Regions from separate parts of the Methylobacterium sp. ARG-1 genome, predicted to be linked through region 2. Evidence: predicted binding sites of a transcription regulator. Region 2 holds the regulator's gene; each other region holds the start of a gene.
The links. The regulator PhoB, encoded in region 2, activates phosphate uptake and scavenging genes when phosphate is short. The targets are predictions, from matches to a motif close to TGTCATNNANCTGTCAT.
Positions count from the first base shown of each region.

Region 1 (6,275 bases), on a different contig from region 2:
GTCCCGGGCCGAATACTGGCACATCGGCGCGATCAGGATGCGGTTCTCGAGGGTGAGGGCATCCAGGGCGAGCGGTTCGAACAGGCGGGCGGTCATGGGCGGCTCCGTTACGGGCTCGGCCAATGTGGCGCAGCGGCGCGGCCGCGGCCAGCGCCGGCATGTGCGGTAGCCCACCCGCCAGGCGGCTCCGGCACGGCGGCGCGGGAACCGACCGCCGGTTCGTTAACTTTTGGCAGGACGACGGCTCGAAGCCGCCGATGCGAACCGCCTGAGGGGGCGTGATCGCGTGAGGTCCTCTCCATGTTTCACCCGACCCGTTCCACCCGACTCGCCGCCCTTGCGGCTGCCCCGTTTGCCCTGGCGGCGTTCCTGGCCGTCCCGGCCGAGGCCCAGCCGGCTGCGTTCGGCGGCCCGAAGATCCTGATCCACGGCAATTATTGCGGCCCGGGCAACAACGCCCCGCTGCCGCCGATCGACGCCCTCGACGCGGCCTGCGCCCGCCACGATGCCTGCACCCCGAATGGCGGCCTGCCGTCCCAGGCCTGCAACCTGCGGCTCCAGCAGGAGGCGACCCTGATCTCGCGCGACCCACGCCAGCCCCAGGATCTGCGGGCCCTGCGGGCTTCGTCGCCGCGAGCGCGACCCTGATCCCCACCGAGTCCGGGCCGCAGCGGCTGCCGGCTTCGGTCTCCACGGACGCGGTGCCGGGCGCCTACGCCCCGACCCTGACCCGGCCGGCGCCGTCGGCCGATCCGTCCGAGGACGAGCCGGACGACGAGTGAGGCTGAGCCGGGGCGCGTAACCCCGGCCCGGATCCGATCCTTATGCGCGGGCGGACGCAGCCCGCGCATGCCCCAGGAAGAACCGGACCATCGCGCGGCTCGCATCCGGGCCGCGGGGGTCTGTGAAGGACCCGTCGGAGCTGCCGCCCGACCAGGCGTGGCCGGCCCCGTGCAGGACCCAGTATTCGAGCTGCGCCCGGCCGGTCCCGTCGCTGCGGACGGTTCGCGTGTAGGCCACGCCCCCCGGGCTCCTGCCCCGCTCGATCGTCTCGGCGAGGCCCGTCACCGCGCTGGCCTGGGCGACCACCTGGTCGCCGTTGGCCGGATGCACGGTGCGGTCGCCGTCCCCGTGGAACACGATGGTCGGCACCGCCTGCCGGTTGGGGCCGGGCTTTCCCCCCTGCCCCTTCATAACCGCGAAGGCCGAGGCGACGTCACGGGCCGCGCCGCAGGCCAGGCCGGAATGGACGCCCACCGCCGCGAACAGGTCCGGATAGGTCGCCGCCAGGATCGCCGCCGCGGCGCCCCCGGCCGAGAGCCCGGCCGCGTAGACCCGGTCTGGATCCGCGGAGAATTCTTCCACCACCGCCCGGGCGATGCCGGCGAGCAGGGCCGGCTCGCCGCTGTCACGGACCTGGTCGCCGGCGGCGTACCAGTTCCAGCAGCGCTGCATGTTCGCCGATTGGGGCTGCTCCGGATAGGCGACCAGGAAGGTCTGGTCCTCGGCCAGGCGGTTCATCTGCGTGCCGGCGGCGAAATCGTCCGGGTTCTGGGTGCAGCCGTGCAGCATCAGGACGACCGGCAGCGCCTGGCCGGTGTAGCCGCTCGGCACGAACACCTTGTAGCGACGGCTGCCCGCGGCGGCGGTGAACGCGCGGTCCTCGAACCGCGCGCCCTCCGGCACGGTGGCGGCGGGTTTGCCCGCCTGGACGGAGCCGCCGGCAAAACCCTCCGCGAAGCCGCCGGTGGGAATGCCGCCTTTGGCGAGGCTGTCGCGCACTTGGCGCATCACCGCCGCAGCGATGTCGGCACCGCCGGGCGCGGCGTGCGGGCGCGCGGCGGCCGGGTCCGGCGCCGTCCAGGCGCCGTCGGGGGATCTGGGCGCCTCCATGTCGATGGCGGCGGTCCCGGCGGGCTCGGCCGGACGGTCGCGCGCCTCGGCCCAGCGGGCGAAGGCATCGGCCTGACGGCGCTGGAACCGGCCCATCGCGGCGGTCATCCGGGCGGCCCGGGCGGCGCGCTGGCCCTCGGCCTCGGCCGAGCCGGCGGCACCGAAGCCGCCGAGCTTCATCTTGGAGAGATCTAGGTTCAAGAAATCCATCTTGGGAAAGTGTTTCATCGGGCCGTTCCTTGCGGGTGGGGGCGGACACGGCCGGCTGCTTGGCCCGACTGTGGGTAGGGGTGGTCGGGGCGGTTCAGGCAATCCGGTCGGCCAGGGCGGCCTTGACGGCGGGGCTCGCCTGGAACGCGCCCAGCACCTCGACGGAGGCGATGGCGGCACGGGCGAGTTCGGGGGTGACGTCGGTCGCCACGGTGGCGAGGCCGAGGACCTGGATGTGCAGGGGCGTGCCGGCGTCGCGGGCGGCCTCGAGGGTGGCCCGCGAATAGTGCGAGACACCCAGGCGCAGCTGGCGCCGGGCCACGGATTGGCGCACCGCCTCCTCCTGCCGGTCGAGCTGGTTGCGCACGGCGGTGCGGATGAAGTCGGCGCGGTTGGCATAGAACCCGTCGCGGACCATCAGGTCGACTCGGCCGAGATCGACGAAGCCGAGATTGATCGTGATCTTCTCGCTGTCCGGCACCTTCGGCCGGAGATCCTGCACATCGTCGCTCATCGTCCCGCCATCCCCAGGCCATCCGGTTGGATGGTCTAGAGATGGTTAGCGGATATCGAGGCGCAAGGGGCGGCTGCAGTGAGCCACGAAACCGTCGTGGTTTCAAAAGGTCCGGGACCTTTTGCGGGTCCAGGGCGGAGCCCTGGTGTCGGGCTTCGCCCGAGATCGGGGCTGCGCGCCCCGAACCCCGCCGAAGGGCCTCAGGCCCTTCGGGAACCCGGATCGCGACGCGTGATCAGCCGGCGCCGATCCCCCGCCCCTTCAGGCTGGCGTCGATCTCGTCCAGCGCGGTGGCGTCGTCGATGGTCGCCGGCATGGTCCAGGGCTCGTGGTCGGCGATGCGCTTCATGGTGGCGCGCAGGATCTTGCCGGAGCGGGTTTTCGGCAGCCGCGGCACGGTGAGCGCCAGCTTGAACGCCGCCACCGGGCCGATCTCGTCCCGCACCTTGGCGACGAGCTCGCGCTCGATGTCCTCGGGGGCGCGGTCGACCCGGGCCTTCAGCACCACGAAGCCGCAGGGCACCTCGCCCTTGAGTGCGTCGCGGATGCCGATCACCGCGCATTCGGCCACATCCGGGTGGCCGGCCAGCACCGCCTCCATGCCGCCGGTGGACAGGCGGTGGCCCGCGACGTTGATGATGTCGTCGGTCCGACCCAGCACGGTGATGTAGCCGTCGGCGTCGATCACCCCGGCATCCGACGTGTCGTAATAGCCCGGGAAGGTGGCGAGGTAGCTCGACCGCATCCGCGCGTCCGAGCCCCAGAGGGTCGGCAGGCAGCCGGGCGGCAGGGGCAGGCGGATCGCGATCGTGCCCATCGTGCCGGGCGGGACCGGCTTGCCGCCCTCGTCCAGGACCTCGACCCGGTAGCCCGGCATCGGCACGCAGGTGCTGCCGTGCTTCACCGGCAGGAGGCCGAGGCCCATAGGATTGCCGGCGATCGGCCAGCCCGTCTCGGTCTGCCACCAATGGTCGATCACCGGCCGCCCGAGCACCCGCTCGGCCCAGGCGACCGAATCCGGGTCCGCCCGCTCCCCGGCCAGGAACAGGCTGCGGAAGGCCGAGAGGTCGTAAGCGCCGATCAGCGACCCGGCCGGATCCTCCTTCTTGATGGCACGCAGGGCCGTCGGGGCCGTGAACAGGCAGACGACGCCGTGCTCGGCGACCACCCGCCAGAACGCCCCGGCATCGGGCGTGCCCACCGGCTTGCCCTCGTACAGCACGGTGGTGCAGCCGTGCAGGAGCGGCGCGTAGACGATGTAGGAATGGCCGACGACCCAGCCGATGTCGGAGGCGCAGAAATAGGTCTCGCCGGGCTGGACGCTGTAGAGGTTGGGCATCGACCAGGCGAGGGCGACGAGGTAGCCGCCGGTATCCCGGACCACGCCCTTCGGCTTGCCGGTCGTGCCGGAGGTGTAGAGGATATAGAGCGGGTCGGTGGCGGCCACCGGCACGCAGGCGGCCTGCTTGCCCGCGGCTTGAGCGGCCGCGACGGTCTCGGCCCAGTCGTGGTCGCGCCCCGCGACGAGGCTCGCGGCGCATTGGGGCCGCTGCAGGATCAGGCAGGCTTCCGGCTTGTGCCGGGAGGTGGCGATCGCGAGGTCCAGCAGCGGCTTGTAGGCGACCACCCGGTTCGGCTCGAGGCCGCAGGAGGCGGCCAGCACCACCTTCGGGGCGGCATCCTCGATCCGCACCGCCAGCTCGTTGGCCGCGAAGCCGCCGAACACCACTGAGTGCACGGCCCCGAGCCGCGCGCAGGCCAGCATGCCGAACAGGGCCTCGGGCACCATCGGCATGTACAGCACGACCCGGTCGCCCTTGCCGACGCCGAGCTCGGCCAGCACCGCGGCGAGGGCTGCCACCGCGTCGCGCAGTACGCGGTAGCTGATGCTGCGCTTGGTCCCGGTGACGGGAGAATCGTACAGGATCGCCGCCTGGTCGGCCCGCGCCCCCTCGGCGTGCCGGTCCACCGCGTTGTGGCAGGCGTTGAGCGTCCCGTCCGGGAACCAGCGGCCATAGGGGCCGGATTCGGGGGCGAAGGCCTGCGCCGGGTTCTGCGCCCAGTCGAGCGCCCCGGCCGCCTCCAGCCAGAACGCCTCCGGGTCGCGGCACGCCGCATCGTAGATCTCGGGATAGCGGCCCGGCGGGCTGGCGGTGGTCATCGGCGCGGCGTGTCCTCGGGAGCCGCTCTCCGGCGGCATCCTGGGGAGACTAGCTGATTCTGGTTTTTTGCGCGCGCGGGTGGGTGCTTGTGGGTGCTGCGGGTGACGCCGGATGGAGTGGGACCCGGCTCAGCGGGGGAATTCGCTCCTCCCACCCAATCCCCTCATCCTGAGGTGCCGCGCAGCGGCCTCGAAGGAGGTTTCCAGGGATCGCGCGGCCGGCTGGAGGCCTCGAAGGAGGGCTCCTTCGAGGCTCGCTGACGCGGGCACCTCAAGATGAGGGACAGGGTAGGACAGCACGGTCTGTCCCCCCAAAAAAGAAGCCGCCGCGCCGGGCGGTCCGGCGCGGCGGCTGCCGTCTTGCGTCTATGTCCGGGAGGGAGTCAGGCGCGGCTCAGTGCAGCGTGTCCGTGCCGGCCTGCAGCCTGTTAATTTCGTCCTTGAGGAGAAGTTTCCGTCGCTTCAGTTCAGCAATGTGGAGGTCGTTCGCCGAAGGCCTGTGGATCGCCTCGTGAATCTCACGCTCGAGGGCTTCGTGCTTCCGGGCGAGTTGGCTCAGATGCGTCTGCAGCGACATGAGTCGAATCTCCTGTCATTGTTCCGACACACGGAGACTGGCACAGGATGCCACACCTGTCGAAGCCTTTTCTCCGGCTAAGCCTGACGAATGCCGGCCCGGCCGGCTTGTCCCGCGGCGGGGCGTAACGCATGCTCTTCGACAAGGAACGGTCTTCGATCCCGCGGGTGATGATGGCGGACGAGTCGAGTGAGAGCGGGCAGTCGGACCTCGAGTCCGAGCTGAATCGGCTGCGCGAGGAGCATCGGGATCTCGACAGCGCCATCGAGGCGCTGGAGCGCAGCGTCGCCGGGGACCAGCTCCAGATCCAGCGTCTGAAGAAGCGCAAGCTGACCCTGCGCGACCGGATCTATCATATCGAGGACGCGCTGACCCCGGACATCATCGCCTAGGGCCGCGTCCGGGACTTCGATCCCGCGCGGCCCCGGCCTCGGAGCGCGTCGTCGTTCTCTCAGAGTCGGCAACCATCCTTCGGGATCGGGCGTCGAAGTTGGTGGACGCGCCGGCGCGACGCCTTGCCGCCGGCCCGCCCCGCCTGTAAGCGGCCTCTTTTGCCGGGATCAACGATGGCGTCGCCTCCGGTTGCGATCATCATGGGCAGTCAGTCCGATTGGGCGACCATGCGGCACGCCGCCGAGACGCTCGACGCGCTCGGCGTGCCGCACGACACCCGGATCGTGTCGGCCCACCGCACCCCCGACCGGCTTGTGGCCTTCGCCAAGGGCGCCGTCGCGGCCGGGTTCAAGGTCGTGATCGCGGGCGCCGGCGGGGCCGCGCACCTGCCCGGCATGGCCGCCGCGATGACCCGCCTGCCGGTCTTCGGCGTGCCGGTGGAATCCAAGGCCCTGTCCGGCCAGGACAGCCTGCTGTCGATCGTACAGATGCCGGCCGGCATCCCGGTGGGGACCCTGGCGATCGGC
Region 1 is NZ_LHCD01000010.1:99,078-105,352, reverse strand. It holds gene AKJ13_RS12290 (NADH:flavin oxidoreductase/NADH oxidase) at 1-96, opposite strand, end outside; partial or broken gene AKJ13_RS12285 (hypothetical protein) at 301-782, shown strand; gene AKJ13_RS12280 (PHB depolymerase family esterase) at 823-2,121, opposite strand; gene AKJ13_RS12275 (CopG family transcriptional regulator) at 2,198-2,617, opposite strand; gene AKJ13_RS12270 (propionyl-CoA synthetase) at 2,853-4,778, opposite strand; gene AKJ13_RS12265 (DUF465 domain-containing protein) at 5,173-5,355, opposite strand; gene AKJ13_RS12260 (DUF465 domain-containing protein) at 5,526-5,747, shown strand; gene purE (5-(carboxyamino)imidazole ribonucleotide mutase) at 5,922-6,275, shown strand, end outside.
Region 1: AKJ13_RS12265 (DUF465 domain-containing protein) is a predicted target of PhoB. The motif match lies at 5,369-5,385, and genes of this name have one in related genera.

Region 2 (6,275 bases):
CGGTGCCGAGCATCATCTACGGCATGTGGGGCCTGTTCGTATTCGCACCGCTCTTCGCGCGCTTCGTCCAGATCCCGGTCTCGAACCTGGTCGAGGGCATGCCGATCGTCGGCACGCTGTTCTACGCCCGGGTGCCCTCGGGCGTCGGCGTCTTCACCGCCGGCATCATCCTGGCGATCATGATCGTGCCGTTCATCGCCTCGATTGCCCGCGACATGCTCGACCAGATCCCCACCGTGCTGCGCGAGAGCGCCTACGGCATCGGCTGCACGACCTGGGAGGTGGTGCGCCACGTTCTGGTGCCGCAGGCCTCTGTCTCGATCATTGGGGCGATCATGCTCGGCCTCGGCCGCGCCCTCGGCGAGACGATGGCGGTGACCTTCGTGATCGGCAACGCCAACCGCCTCTCGGCCTCGATCTTCGACCCGAGCTCGACGATCGCATCGCGCATCGCCAACGAGTTCAACGAGGCGGACGGCCTCCAGCTCAACGCGCTGATGGCCCTGGGCTGCATCCTCTTCGTCATCACCTTCGTGGTGCTCATCATCGCCCGGTTGCTGACGCGCCGCGTCAAGCCTGCCTGAGGAGGGCTCACGATGGACGCGTCAAACCCCATGACCACCGCCAACGCCACGCCGCGCCGCACCGGGCGGGTCCGCTCCAGCCGGCGGGTCGCCGACCGGGTGCTGCGCACCGCCTGCCTGATCGCCACGATCGTCGGCGCCGTGGTGCTCGGCTCGATCCTGCTGATGCTGATCGTCCAGGGTGTGCGCGGCTTCACGCCCGGCATGTTCGCGCACCCGACCCCCGGTCCCGGATCCGAGGGCGGCGGCATCGCCAACGCGATCTTGGGCAGCCTCGTGCTCACCGGGATCGGCATCACGATCGCGACGCCGATCGGTGTCATGGCCGGGACCTACCTCGCCGAGTACGGCCGCTTCTCCAAGATCGCCGGGGTGATCCGCTTCCTCAACGACATCCTGCTCTCGGCGCCGTCGATCCTGATCGGCCTGTTCGTCTACACGCTGATGGTGCGGCCGATGGGGACCTATTCGGGCTGGGCCGGCGGCGTGGCGCTGGCCATCATCGCCGTGCCGGTGATCGTGCGCACCACCGAGGACATGATGCGCCTGGTGCCCGGCACCCTGCGCGAGGCCGGCGCGGCGCTCGGCGCACCGCCCTCGACGGTGATCATCAGCGTCACCTGGCGGGCGGCCTCGGCCGGTATCGTCACCGGGATCATCCTGGCGCTGGCCCGCATCGCGGGCGAGACCGCGCCGCTCCTGTTCACGGCGCTCAACAACAATTCCTGGTTCTCGCCGGACCTGATGGGCGGTGTCGCGAACCTCCCGGTCATGATCTACCAGTTCGCCCTCTCGCCTTACCCGAACTGGCAGAGCCTCGCCTGGGCCGGGGCGCTTCTGATCACCGCGACGATCCTGGTGCTGTCGATCATCGCCCGTCTCGTCATCAAGCCGCAGATGTCGCGCTAAGACCCTTCTCGAGGACACGACGATGAACGCCGCCTCCGCGATCCCCACGGTCGATCTCACCCGCAACCACGCCAACGAGGGTGGGGCGGTTCGCATCGCCGTGAAGGGCCTGAACTTCTACTACGGCAGCTTCCACGGGCTGAAGAATGTCGACATCAACTTCCATGACCGTCAGGTCACGGCGCTGATCGGCCCGTCCGGCTGCGGCAAGTCCACCCTGCTGCGCTGCTTCAACAGGATCTACAGCCTCTACCCGGAGCAGCGGGCGGAGGGGCAGATCCTGCTCGAGGGCCAGAACGTGCTCGATCCCTCGATCGATCTGAACGAGCTGCGCTCGCGCATCGGCATGGTGTTCCAGAAGCCGACGCCCTTCCCGATGTCGATCTACGACAACGTCGCCTTCGGCCTGCGCCTCTACGAGAAGCTGCCGAAATCCGAACTCGACGGGCGGGTGGAGCAGGCTTTGCGCAAGGCCGCCCTCTGGGACGAGGTGAAGGACAAGCTGCGCCAGGCCGGCACCGGCCTGTCGGGCGGGCAGCAGCAGCGCCTGTGCATCGCCCGCACCGTGGCCCAGAGCCCGGAGGTGATCCTGTTCGACGAGCCCACCTCGGCCCTCGACCCGATCTCCACCGGCCGGATCGAGGAGCTGATCGAGCAGTTGCGCGACGAGTTCACCATCGTGATCGTCACCCACAACATGCAGCAGGCGGCGCGCATCTCGCAGTTCACCGCTTTCATGTATCTCGGCGAGCTGATCGAATTTGGACCCACGAACCGCATGTTCATGAACCCGGTCGAGCAGCGCACGCAGGATTACATCACCGGCCGGTTCGGCTGAACCAAAACCCCGGAGGGCGGACGGTCACCTCCGGGATGCGACGACGCCAAACGGGATATTCACCGCTTTCCGTAAAGTCGAATACGGCTTCGGCGAAAAAAGAGCACCGCTCTAAAGACTAGGGGCCGCGCCCAAGCGCAACAAGCGCCGGCGCGACTCCGGAACAGGCTGTTCGGTCGGGGAGCATCGGCACGGTCCGGTTGCTCTGGTCCCGAGCTCGGCTCGGGATGCCGGTCCTCACCGCTCCGCAGCCTGTTCTAGACAATGCAAGGGACTGGGCACCGGGGCACGCGCCCCGGCGCCCGTGACCGCAGCGGCGGGTTTCCGCCAGACCTCGCGGATCAAGGTTTGCGGGACGCCATCGAAGGATCCACCATGCCCGGCCATATCGTCAGCTCCTACGACACCGACCTCGATGACCTGCGTCGCTCCATCTCCGAGATGGGCGGCGTGGCCGAGAAGATGGCCGCCGAGGCGACCGACGCCCTGGTCCGCCGGGACGATACGCTCGCCCAGGCGGTGATCGTCGCCGACAAGCGTCTCGACGCGCTCCAGCGCGACATCGAGGAGCGGGCCGTGCTGCTCATTGCCCGGCGGCAGCCCCTGGCGATCGACCTGCGCGAGACCATCTCGGCGATCCGCGTCTCGGGCGACCTGGAGCGGATCGGCGACCTTGCCAAGAACGTCGCCAAGCGCGTCGTGGCGATTTCCGATCAGGCGCCGGCGCAGAAGATCGTGCTCGGCGTGCGGCACATGAGCGACCTCGCCGAGGCGCAGCTCAAGGACATCCTCGACGCCTACGCGAGCCGCGACGTGAAGGCCGCCTACGACGTCTGGGAGCGCGACGGCGAGATCGATGCGCTGTACAATTCGCTGTTTCGCGAACTCCTGACCTACATGATGGAAGATCCGCGCAACATCTCGTTCTGCACGCACCTGCTGTTCTGCGCCAAGAATGTCGAGCGCATCGGCGACCACACCACCAACATCGCCGAGACGATCCACTACCTCGCCACCGGTGAGACCCTGGCGGGCGAGCGGCCGAAGAACGACGCGTCGAACTACGCAACGGTCGGCCCCGCCGCCACGGCCCCGTAACAGGCGGGTCGCGGTGCGGCCGGCCCGATCCGCACGCTGCCCTGTGGGGCAACGCCCGATTGTGGCGGCCTGCGGCTTGAGGGATGGCGGCCTCTGCCGCACCATCGGCGCGTCCGGGTCCCCCGGCGCGGGCGCGCCGGCCGGTACCGAGTACGGAACAGGTTAACGAACGTGAGCATGCAAGTCCTGATCGTCGAGGACGAGGAGGCCCTGACCACCCTGCTGCGCTACAACCTGGAAGCCGAGGGCTTCCTGGTCGATTCGGCGACGCGTGGCGACGACGCAGAACTGCTCCTGGCCGAGCGCACCCCGGATCTGGTGCTGCTCGACTGGATGCTGCCGGGCCTCTCGGGGATCGAGCTGTGCCGCCGCATCCGGGCCCGGCGCGAGACCGAGCGGCTGCCGGTGATCATGCTCACCGCCCGCGGCGAGGAGGGCGACCGGGTTCGCGGCCTCGGCACGGGCGCAGACGACTACATCGTCAAGCCGTTCTCGGTTCCGGAACTGCTGGCCCGAGTGCGGGCCCTGTTGCGCCGGGCCAAGCCCGCCCATGTCGCCGACCGGCTGGCGGCTGGCGATATCGAGCTCGACCGCACCGGTCATCGGGTCCGCCGCGCCGGCGAGGAGCTCCATCTCGGCCCTACCGAGTTCCGCCTGCTCGAATTCCTGATGCTGGCCCCCGGCCGGGTCTTCTCCCGCGAGCAGCTCCTCGACGGGGTCTGGGGCCACGACGTCTATATCGACGAGCGCACCGTCGACGTGCATGTCGGGCGCCTGCGCAAGGCGCTCAACGCGCCCCGGCAGGCCGATCCGATCCGCACGGTGCGGGGGTCGGGCTACGCCTTCGACGAGACGTTCTCGCTGGAAGCCTAGACCGCCTGTCCGGTCAGCGGGCCAGCGCCGCGCTCTTGTTCGCTGAGGCCGGCACCGTTTCCAGCGCCGCCAGCACCGTCCCCTCGGTGAGGATCTGCGGCAGCACCTGGGGTTCCCCCGTCCCGGTGTAGAGCAGATACAGCGGCACGCCGCTGCGCCCGTGCTTCTCCAGCAGGCGCGTGATCTCCGGGTTCTGGTTGGTCCAGTCGCCCTTCAGGTAGGTGACGCCCCGATCCGCCATCGCTGCCCGCACCGCCTGGGTCGAGAGCGAGGTCGTCTCGTTGACAGCGCAGGTGATGCACCAGGCGGCGGTCATGTTCACGAAGACCGGGCGGCGCTCGTTCACCAGGGAATCCAGACGAGCCTGGGTGAACGGCTGGACACCGTCGGCGGCAGCCTGGGCGGCGGGGGCCGCCCGCTCGCGGTCGAGGCTGAGCGTCAGGCCTGCGACCGCCAGGATCGTGAGCACCGCGAGCCCCTGGGCGATCCGCCCGAATCGCGGCGTCGCCGCGCGCCCGTGCTCCCAGGCCCAGGCGGCGAAGCCCACCAGCACGAGGCCGATCAGCCCGGCGAGCAGCCCCTGCGGCCCGACCTGCTGCGCCAGGACCCAGACCAGCCACGCCACCGTGGCGTAGACCGGGAAGGCCAGAACCTGCTTCAGTGTCTCCATCCAGGCGCCCGGACGCGGCAACCCCCGCAGGGCCGGCGGCCACAGGGTGAGCAGCAGGAACGGCAGGGCGAGGCCGAGCCCGAGGCTCGCGAACACCGCGAGGGCGACGCCCGCGCTCTGGGTCAGCGCGAAGCCCACCGCCGAGCCCATGAACGGCGCCGTGCAGGGGGTCGCCACCAGGGTCGCCAGCACGCCGGTGAAGAACGAGCCGCTGAGCCCCGAGCGCCGGGCGAGGCCGTCGCCGAGTCCGGCGAGCCGCCCGCCGAGATGGACCACCCCCGACAGGCTTAGGCCCATCGCAAGCAGCAGATAGGCGAGGCCGGCGACCACCGCCGGCGATTGCAGCTGGAAACCCCAGCCGATCGCCGCCCCGCCGCCCTTGAGGGCGAGCAACAGGCCGGCCAAGCCGAGGAAGCTCACGAGCACACCCGCCGTGTAGGCAAGGCCGTGCAGCCGGACGCGGGCGGCGCTCTCGCCGGCGTGCCGCACGAGGCCCAGCACCTTGATGGACAGGACCGGGAAGACGCAGGGCATCAGGTTGAGGATCAGGCCGCCGAGGAAAGCGAGCCCGACCGCGCTCACCAGCGTCGGCACGTCGAAGGCGGGGGCTGCGGGCGGCGCGGCCGGGGTCTCTGGCGCCGCCGTCGGGGCCGGCAGCACCGGCTCGTCGCCATACGCGAAGGCAAGCCGGTGCGTGCCGGCACCGGTCGCCTCCTCGACGGTCAGCACGCCGGGCAGGGCGGCGGGCGCCGGCTCGGCGGGGCTGCTCCGGGCCAGGGTGAGATGCAGGCCGGCCTCGTCGACGGTCATCACCTGCGCGGCGGCATTGTCGATCGCGGTCTCGGAATAGGGGAAGAAGGACGCGCTCTTGATGGTCTCCGGCTTGAGACCCGCCGCGGCGAAATCGAGCTGCAGGGTGTCGCCCTGGCTGGACAAGCGCAGCGGCCAGAGCGCCGGAGCGGGCAGGGCGGTCCGGGCCCGCGCGAACAGGGCGGCCTGATCGGCATCGGGCCGAGGCTCGCCCACCGGCAGGGTCAGGGCGAGGTCGGCGGAGCCCGGAACGCATTCGGTCTCGCAGACCAGGTAGGTCAGCTTGGCCTGGATCCGCACCGGATCCGCCGGGTCGAGGCTCGGCGGCGGCGTGACCGGCACGAGTAAGGTGACCTCGCCCTCGTAGCCGTAATTCATCAGCGTCGCGATCGCGATGCGCTCCGGCGCCGGCCACCGGATCGCACCGGCGTTGAAGCCCGCCGGCAAGGTCCAGGTCACCTCGGGCGGCAGACCAGAATCGCCCGGATTGCGC
Region 2 is NZ_LHCD01000005.1:64,412-70,686, forward strand. It holds gene pstC (phosphate ABC transporter permease subunit PstC) at 1-584, shown strand, start outside; gene pstA (phosphate ABC transporter permease PstA) at 597-1,493, shown strand; gene pstB (phosphate ABC transporter ATP-binding protein PstB) at 1,516-2,331, shown strand; gene phoU (phosphate signaling complex protein PhoU) at 2,707-3,429, shown strand; gene phoB (phosphate regulon transcriptional regulator PhoB) at 3,607-4,302, shown strand; gene AKJ13_RS07665 (protein-disulfide reductase DsbD domain-containing protein) at 4,316-6,275, opposite strand, start outside.

Region 3 (6,275 bases), on a different contig from region 2:
TCGGGGCGTCAAGCCGCCCAGGGCCGTATGGGGTCGATCTTCGTTATAGTGGCACCTCCAGTCCTCGATGCACTCGCGGGCATCGGCCAGCGACAGGAACCACGAAGCGTTCAAGCACTCTGCCCGTAGGCGGCCGTTGAATGACTCGATGTAGGCGTTGTCGGTCGGCTTGCCCGGTCGTGAGAAGTCGATCTCGACCCCGTTCAGGTACGCCCACTGGTCGAGCATGCGCCCGGCAAACTCCGGTCCATTGTCGACCCGCAGGCTCTTGGGCTGCCCCCGCAGCCGGACCAAGGCGTCCAGGGCCTCGGTCACCTGGTAGGCGCGGAAGTTGGCTCTCGGTGTGAGCGAGAGCGCCTCTCGCGTATGGCAATCGACGACCGTCAGGATTCGGAACGTACGTCCGTCGAACAGGCGATCAAACATAAAGTCCATGGCCCAGACCTCGTTGGGGCCGCCGATCGCCGGCCGCCCTTGCCGGTAGCGCCAAGCCCGTTTGCGTTTGGGCAGCTTGGGCCGGATCGACAGTCCCTCGTCGCGATAGATCCGGTAGGTGCGCTTGTGGTTCACCTCCCAGCCCTCCCGTCGCAGTAGGATATGCAGCCGTCGGTAGCCGTAGCGCACCCGCGCGGCAGCGAGTTCCTTCAGCCGCATCCGCAGCGCAACCTGCGGGTCGGCGCGCTTCCTGTAACGCTGGGACGAGCGGCCAAAACCGGTGGCCTGGCAGGCCCGACGCTCGCTGATGCCGTAGGCCACCTGCAGGTGGCCGGCGACTTCACGGCGAGCGCCGGGCCCTACCACTTTCGCTTCAGGACATCCTGCAACATCGAGCGGTCCAGCGTCAGGTCGGCCACCAATCGTTTGAGCTTGCTGTTCTCGTCCTCCAGCTGCTTCAGCCGCCGGATCTCCGGCACGCCCATGCCGACGAACTGCTTCTTCCAGCGGTAGAACGTCGGCTCGGACACACCCATCTTCCGGCAGACCTCGTCCACCGTCGCGCCGTTCTCCGCCTGTCGCAGGGCGAAGGCGATCTGCTCGTTCGTGAAGCGTTTGCGGGGCATGGCATCCACCCTCCTTCAGGGTTCAGGATGCCCGAAAAACTTGCGCTCAGCGCGGACCAGTTTGCTGGGTCAGGGTCACTGGTGAAGGCCACCCTGCATGGGATGAGGAAGACCTCGTGGAACAGCTTCCGTGTTCACGACGGACCTCCTGCCGCTCCACGTCTTGAAGCGTGCCATGCCCTGGCTCGGCCAGGTCGATCACGAGCAGGGCGCCGCGCCAATGGCCGCTCTTGACGCCTGCAATCGTCGTTTCGGGCGCGGAGCGGCCGTCCCAGTCGCCGCCAGGTTCGCGCCGGCGCCTGCATGGTCGACCGGGAACTCACGGAGCCTAAGTCCGCGAGCTGCCCACGAGCATCGACAAAGCACAATGCTGCGTCACCCGACCGTCATCGACGAGACTTAATCCCGGATCGAACATAAATATTTCCCGGGGACGACAATGGTCGATGCAGCACTCACCTCGGCCGTCCCGGCCGGGCCAATGACAGGTGGGAAGCCTAAGCTCGACCACGGTATGCATGCCGGAGGTGTCATCGCTTTCCTGCTCGTGCTCGTCGCCGGCCTAGGCTACGCCGTCATCAGCCTGATCGCCGACATGAATGCAGTGCACCAAGAACCGCTGGCAATCGGCGCCTTCGTCCTCCTCGGCCTCGCGCTGCTGATCGCGCTGGGCTTCGAGTTCGTGAACGGCTTCCACGACACCGCCAACGCGGTGGCGACCGTGATATACACCCACTCGATGCCGCCGATGGTGGCGGTGATCTGGTCCGGGACCTTCAACTTCCTCGGCGTTCTGCTGTCCTCGGGCGCCGTAGCCTACGCCATCGTCACGCTGCTGCCAGTGGAGCTGATCCTGCAGGTCGGTTCCGGGGCCGGCTACGCGATGATCTTCTCGCTGCTGATCGCAGCCATCATCTGGAACCTTGGAACCTGGGCGCTCGGGCTGCCGAACTCGTCCTCGCACGCGCTGATCGGCTCGGTGCTCGGCGTCGGTCTCGCCAACCAGCTCATGGGCGGCCAGGACGGCACCTCCGGCGTCGACTGGAACCAGGCGCTCGGCGTTTTCAAGGCTCTGGCCTTCAGCCCGCTCTGCGGCTTCGTGGCGGCCGCACTGCTTCTGCTCGTTCTCAAGTTCAGTGTGCGGCGCAAGGACCTGTACGAGGCGCCCAAAGGCGACGCGCCGCCCCCGCTCTGGATCCGCGGCGTTCTGATCCTGACCTGCACCCTGGTGTCGTTCTTCCACGGCGGCAACGACGGGCAGAAGGGCATGGGTCTGATCATGCTGATCCTGATCGGCGCCGCACCCACCGCCTATGCCCTGAACCGCACCATGAACGCCGACGCCACGCCGGCCTTCGTCCAGACCTCTGAGGCGGCCAGCAAGGTGTTCTCGTCCCATGCCGAGGGCGGCGCACGCCCCGACGCGGCCCAGGCTCGAAAGACGGTCGCCGACGCGCTGAAGGCGAAGGAGCTCAACAAGCCGGAGGTGTTCGGTGCGCTCTCGGCGCTCTCGACCGACATCGCGGCCTCGGTGAAGGGCTATGGCTCGCTCCAACAGGTCCCGGCCGGGGCGACCTCGAACGTGCGCAACGACATGTACCTCGCCTCCGACGCGATCCGCCTGCTGCCGAAGTCCGGGGCCACCCTGTCCGAGGCCGACGCCAAGACGCTCAAAGGCTATACGGAGCTCCTCAACGAAGGCACTCGCTACATCCCGAGCTGGGTGAAGGTCTGCGTCGCCCTGGCGCTCGGCCTCGGCACCATGGTCGGCTGGAAGCGCATCGTCGTGACGGTCGGCGAGAAGATCGGCAAGACGCATCTGACCTACGCGCAGGGCGCCTCGGCCGAGATCGTCGCCGCGGGCACCATCGGTCTGGCCGAGCTCTACGGCCTGCCGGTCTCGACCACACACATCCTGTCCTCGGGCGTGGCTGGCACTATGGCGGCCAACGGCTCAGGCCTGCAGATGTCGACCGTTCGGAACATGGCGCTCGCCTGGGTTACGACGCTGCCGGCCGCCATCCTCATCGCCGGTACGTTGTTCTTCATCCTGCGCCACGTGTTCTGAGCCGGATGGAGGCCGCTGTTGCGGCTCCCGCTCGCCGTCTGTGCGACGGCGCGACGCTTCCAGGCTTGTTGTGGGCGATGCGCTTCGACGAGACCGGCTGCGGGCACCTCGCCGAGCACGGCGAGGCGCTGTCCGCCCCGGGGAGCTTCGGTGAGGCGTTCACCTGGCTGCACTTCAACCTGAACGACGCGCGCTTGCCGGCCCTGATCGACGGGGGCGCCTCGGCCCCCCTCGGCTTGCCGCGGCGGCACTCGCCAGCGATCCGCATCAACGCCTCGTCGTCGAGGCTGGCCATATCGGCGGCGTCGTGGCCGACCTCGTCCGGCAGACGAGAGAAGACCTCAGGATTGACGCCGGCGGGCGCCTGCATTTCGTCATGGGCCCACGCTTGCTCGCGAGCGGCCGACGGCATCCACTCCTCGGGCCGGACCTCGCCCGCGACGCTGCCGTGGAAGGCCGCGGCATCCTGGCTCCGATCCAGCTGCTCGACGTCATCGTCGAGCGTGTCGTGACATCAATGGCGGAGACCGGCGCCCGCTTGGCCGATGAGCTCGACGAGATCGAGGATCACATCCTCGACGAGCGCGTTCGTGGGGAGCGGCGGCGGCTCGGGCCGATCTGCCGGGACGCGGTCCGGCTGCACCGACAGCTCCCTGGCCTGCGCGCGGTCTTCCATCGCTTGGAGACCGCTTCGGCCGACGAGCAGGTTCCGGACGTGGCCATCGCCGCGGCCACACACGCTGTCCGTGTTGACCGCGCTGTTCCTGCCCCCGACGCTCGTGACCGGGCTCTTCGGCATGAACACCCAAGGCTTGCCGCTCGCGGAGAACGAGGCCGGCTCGTCCGTGGCCATCGCCATCGCGTGCCTCTCGGCGCTCATGGCCTTCGTGTTGATCCGCGGCCTGGGCATCCGGCCGCCGCGGGATTAAGAGACGGCGCCTTGCTCAGTAGCGGGTGATGGCGCGTAGGCCGAACACGGTGGCGTTGCGCACTCGTTTGCCGTCGGGATCGCGGGGATTGGCGATCCCGCCCCCCGGTTGGACGACGTACTGCAAAGTCGGCTGCAGGGCGATGCCGGGAGCGAGAACGGCCTGATAGGTCGCCTCAAGCAGTATCTCGGCGCTGCGGCGAGGGGTGGGTGTCGAGCTCTGGAACGCGGCAATCGCATCGAGCCGCCTCGCCGCTGGGGATATGTGCGCGATGCCGACGCCGAACCCGAGGGTGTCGTCCGAGCGACCGGGGAAAAGGCCGCGATAGGCGACGCCACCGTCGAGGTAGAGGTCCACGAGGTTGCGGTCCCCTGGTGAGGCCGAGGCTCGAAGGAACACGCTGGCACCGTCGTTGGGATCGTTCGGCTCCTGATAGATCGTCTGGTCAATCAACCCGTAGATGCCGGAATCGCCGGTGACCCTTCGGCCCAGGCCGCTCACCGGGTCGGGCATGGAGGCATCGACGCGGCCGAACCGATGCCAGCCCCCGAACGTCACGGTGCCGGGCAGCCCCGTGTCGCCGGGGCGGGCGTTGTAGGCGTAGGAGACCTCGGCGATGGCGAGCGGTGGATCCGAGAGCGGGAAGCGGGTGCCGTTCGGGTTGCGCCGCTGCGGATCGACCCCCGAGCGCGGGTTGCCGCCGCCAGGCGTGCCGTCGATCAGGCTCGCCTGGAACGAGAATTCCCGGGTCGGCACGTACTTCAAGCGGACGGTCGGCGCTGACAGCGGATAGGCAGGTCCCCCGTCGGTCATGTTCGCGGCGAAGATCGCCGGCCAGCCGAAGGTGCCGTTGGTGAACAGGATGCTGGTCTGGCTCACCATGTACTCGGTGTCAGCGGAAAGCTGGCCGACACGGAGGAACAGCTGGTCGTCGAACAGGCTCTGTTCCAGCCACAGTTCCGATAGGCGCGAGGCAGGCAGGGCCTCGATCTCGCTGATGGTCATGAGGTTGCCGACGCGGGAGCGGGAGGTGCCGCTCCCCTGGATCTGGTAGACCGTGGCGTGAGCCGTGATCCCTTTCCACCCGGCCAGGGTTTCGAGATCGACGTCGACGTCGAGGTCGAGCAGCGTCAGGCCCGTCGAGCCACGCCGTAGGCCGCCGCGGACATCGCGGTAGGTCTCCGCCACCGCGATCAATCCGAAGGTGATGCCACGCCGTTCTAGGAAGGCGCGGTATCCGCCGGGATCGCCCACGGGCCCAAGCAAGGGCTGAAACGAGGTCGTCACCTCCGCCGCCCGGCCCGCCGAAAAAACGGGTTGTGCAACCGAGGTCTGTGGATCGCCGCCGGCGCCAGACGGCGAGCCGATAGCGAGGCCTTCGGCTGCGAGCCGTGCAGTCGTGGCTAGCGCTTCTCCTCCCTGGCCCTGGGCCGCAACGAAGCCTGGCTGCAGCCAGAGGGCGAGCGCAACGACGGTGACGAAGATGGTGCGGTAAAAGGAACGCACCTCGGTCTCCGATCCGCAGGGAAAACTGAGCCCGGCACGGCTAGGCAGACCGACTTACCAGCGTCGCCGAGCCGCCCTAAGGCGATGCAATGCCCGGGATGATGACGCTGGACCTTCTGGAGACCCTAAGGATCGTGGATGACGATGTGACGGCGGTGGTGGACGCCTACCTGGCCAATCCATCATGCGGCACCGTCTATTTTGGCGAGGGGTATCGGATCGATCCGGCGTTGGCCGTCGCCGAGCATCCCTTTGCCGGCACCCTGATGCGCCAGCCCTGGGCCGGAGAAGAACTCAGGCGGGCCGCCGTACGGGCGGCAGTCATGTTGGCCGTACCCGAACGGGACTGATCGCCACTCCTGTCCGATCTTTTCTTTAATCACGACGCAAGGCTCGTTGCCCAGGATGTCGCCGGAACCACCGGCGATCCTAGTCAAATCCGTTTTGGGCCGGCCCGCTTCTAGACGATGGATGCATCGAAGCGGACTTGGCCGCGGGTACAGATCACGACATCTTGGGAACAGAGCTGACCGTAAAGCTAAGACGCTAGTCGTCTCGTTGTGGAAGACGTTATTTCAGATGTTTTGCTGCATCCGCGTACAGCTCGAAACGACGTAGCAGAATAGATCGCTTTTCGGGCTTCCGTGTTGCCTCCATCTTTGCTTTTGCTTTGTCGGCACGCTCGCGCATTTTCTTGGCAAGCTTCCCAAA
Region 3 is NZ_LHCD01000040.1:71-6,345, forward strand. It holds one part of gene AKJ13_RS25835 (IS3 family transposase) at 1-800, opposite strand, end outside; one part of gene AKJ13_RS25835 (IS3 family transposase) at 800-1,061, opposite strand; gene AKJ13_RS25845 (inorganic phosphate transporter) at 1,501-3,129, shown strand; partial or broken gene AKJ13_RS33170 (CorA family divalent cation transporter) at 3,293-3,769, shown strand; gene AKJ13_RS33175 (hypothetical protein) at 3,927-4,058, shown strand; gene AKJ13_RS25855 (carbohydrate porin) at 4,074-5,564, opposite strand; gene AKJ13_RS25860 (hypothetical protein) at 5,663-5,914, shown strand; gene AKJ13_RS30870 (hypothetical protein) at 6,135-6,275, opposite strand, start outside.
Region 3: AKJ13_RS25845 (inorganic phosphate transporter) is a predicted target of PhoB. The motif match lies at 1,435-1,451, and genes of this name have one in related genera.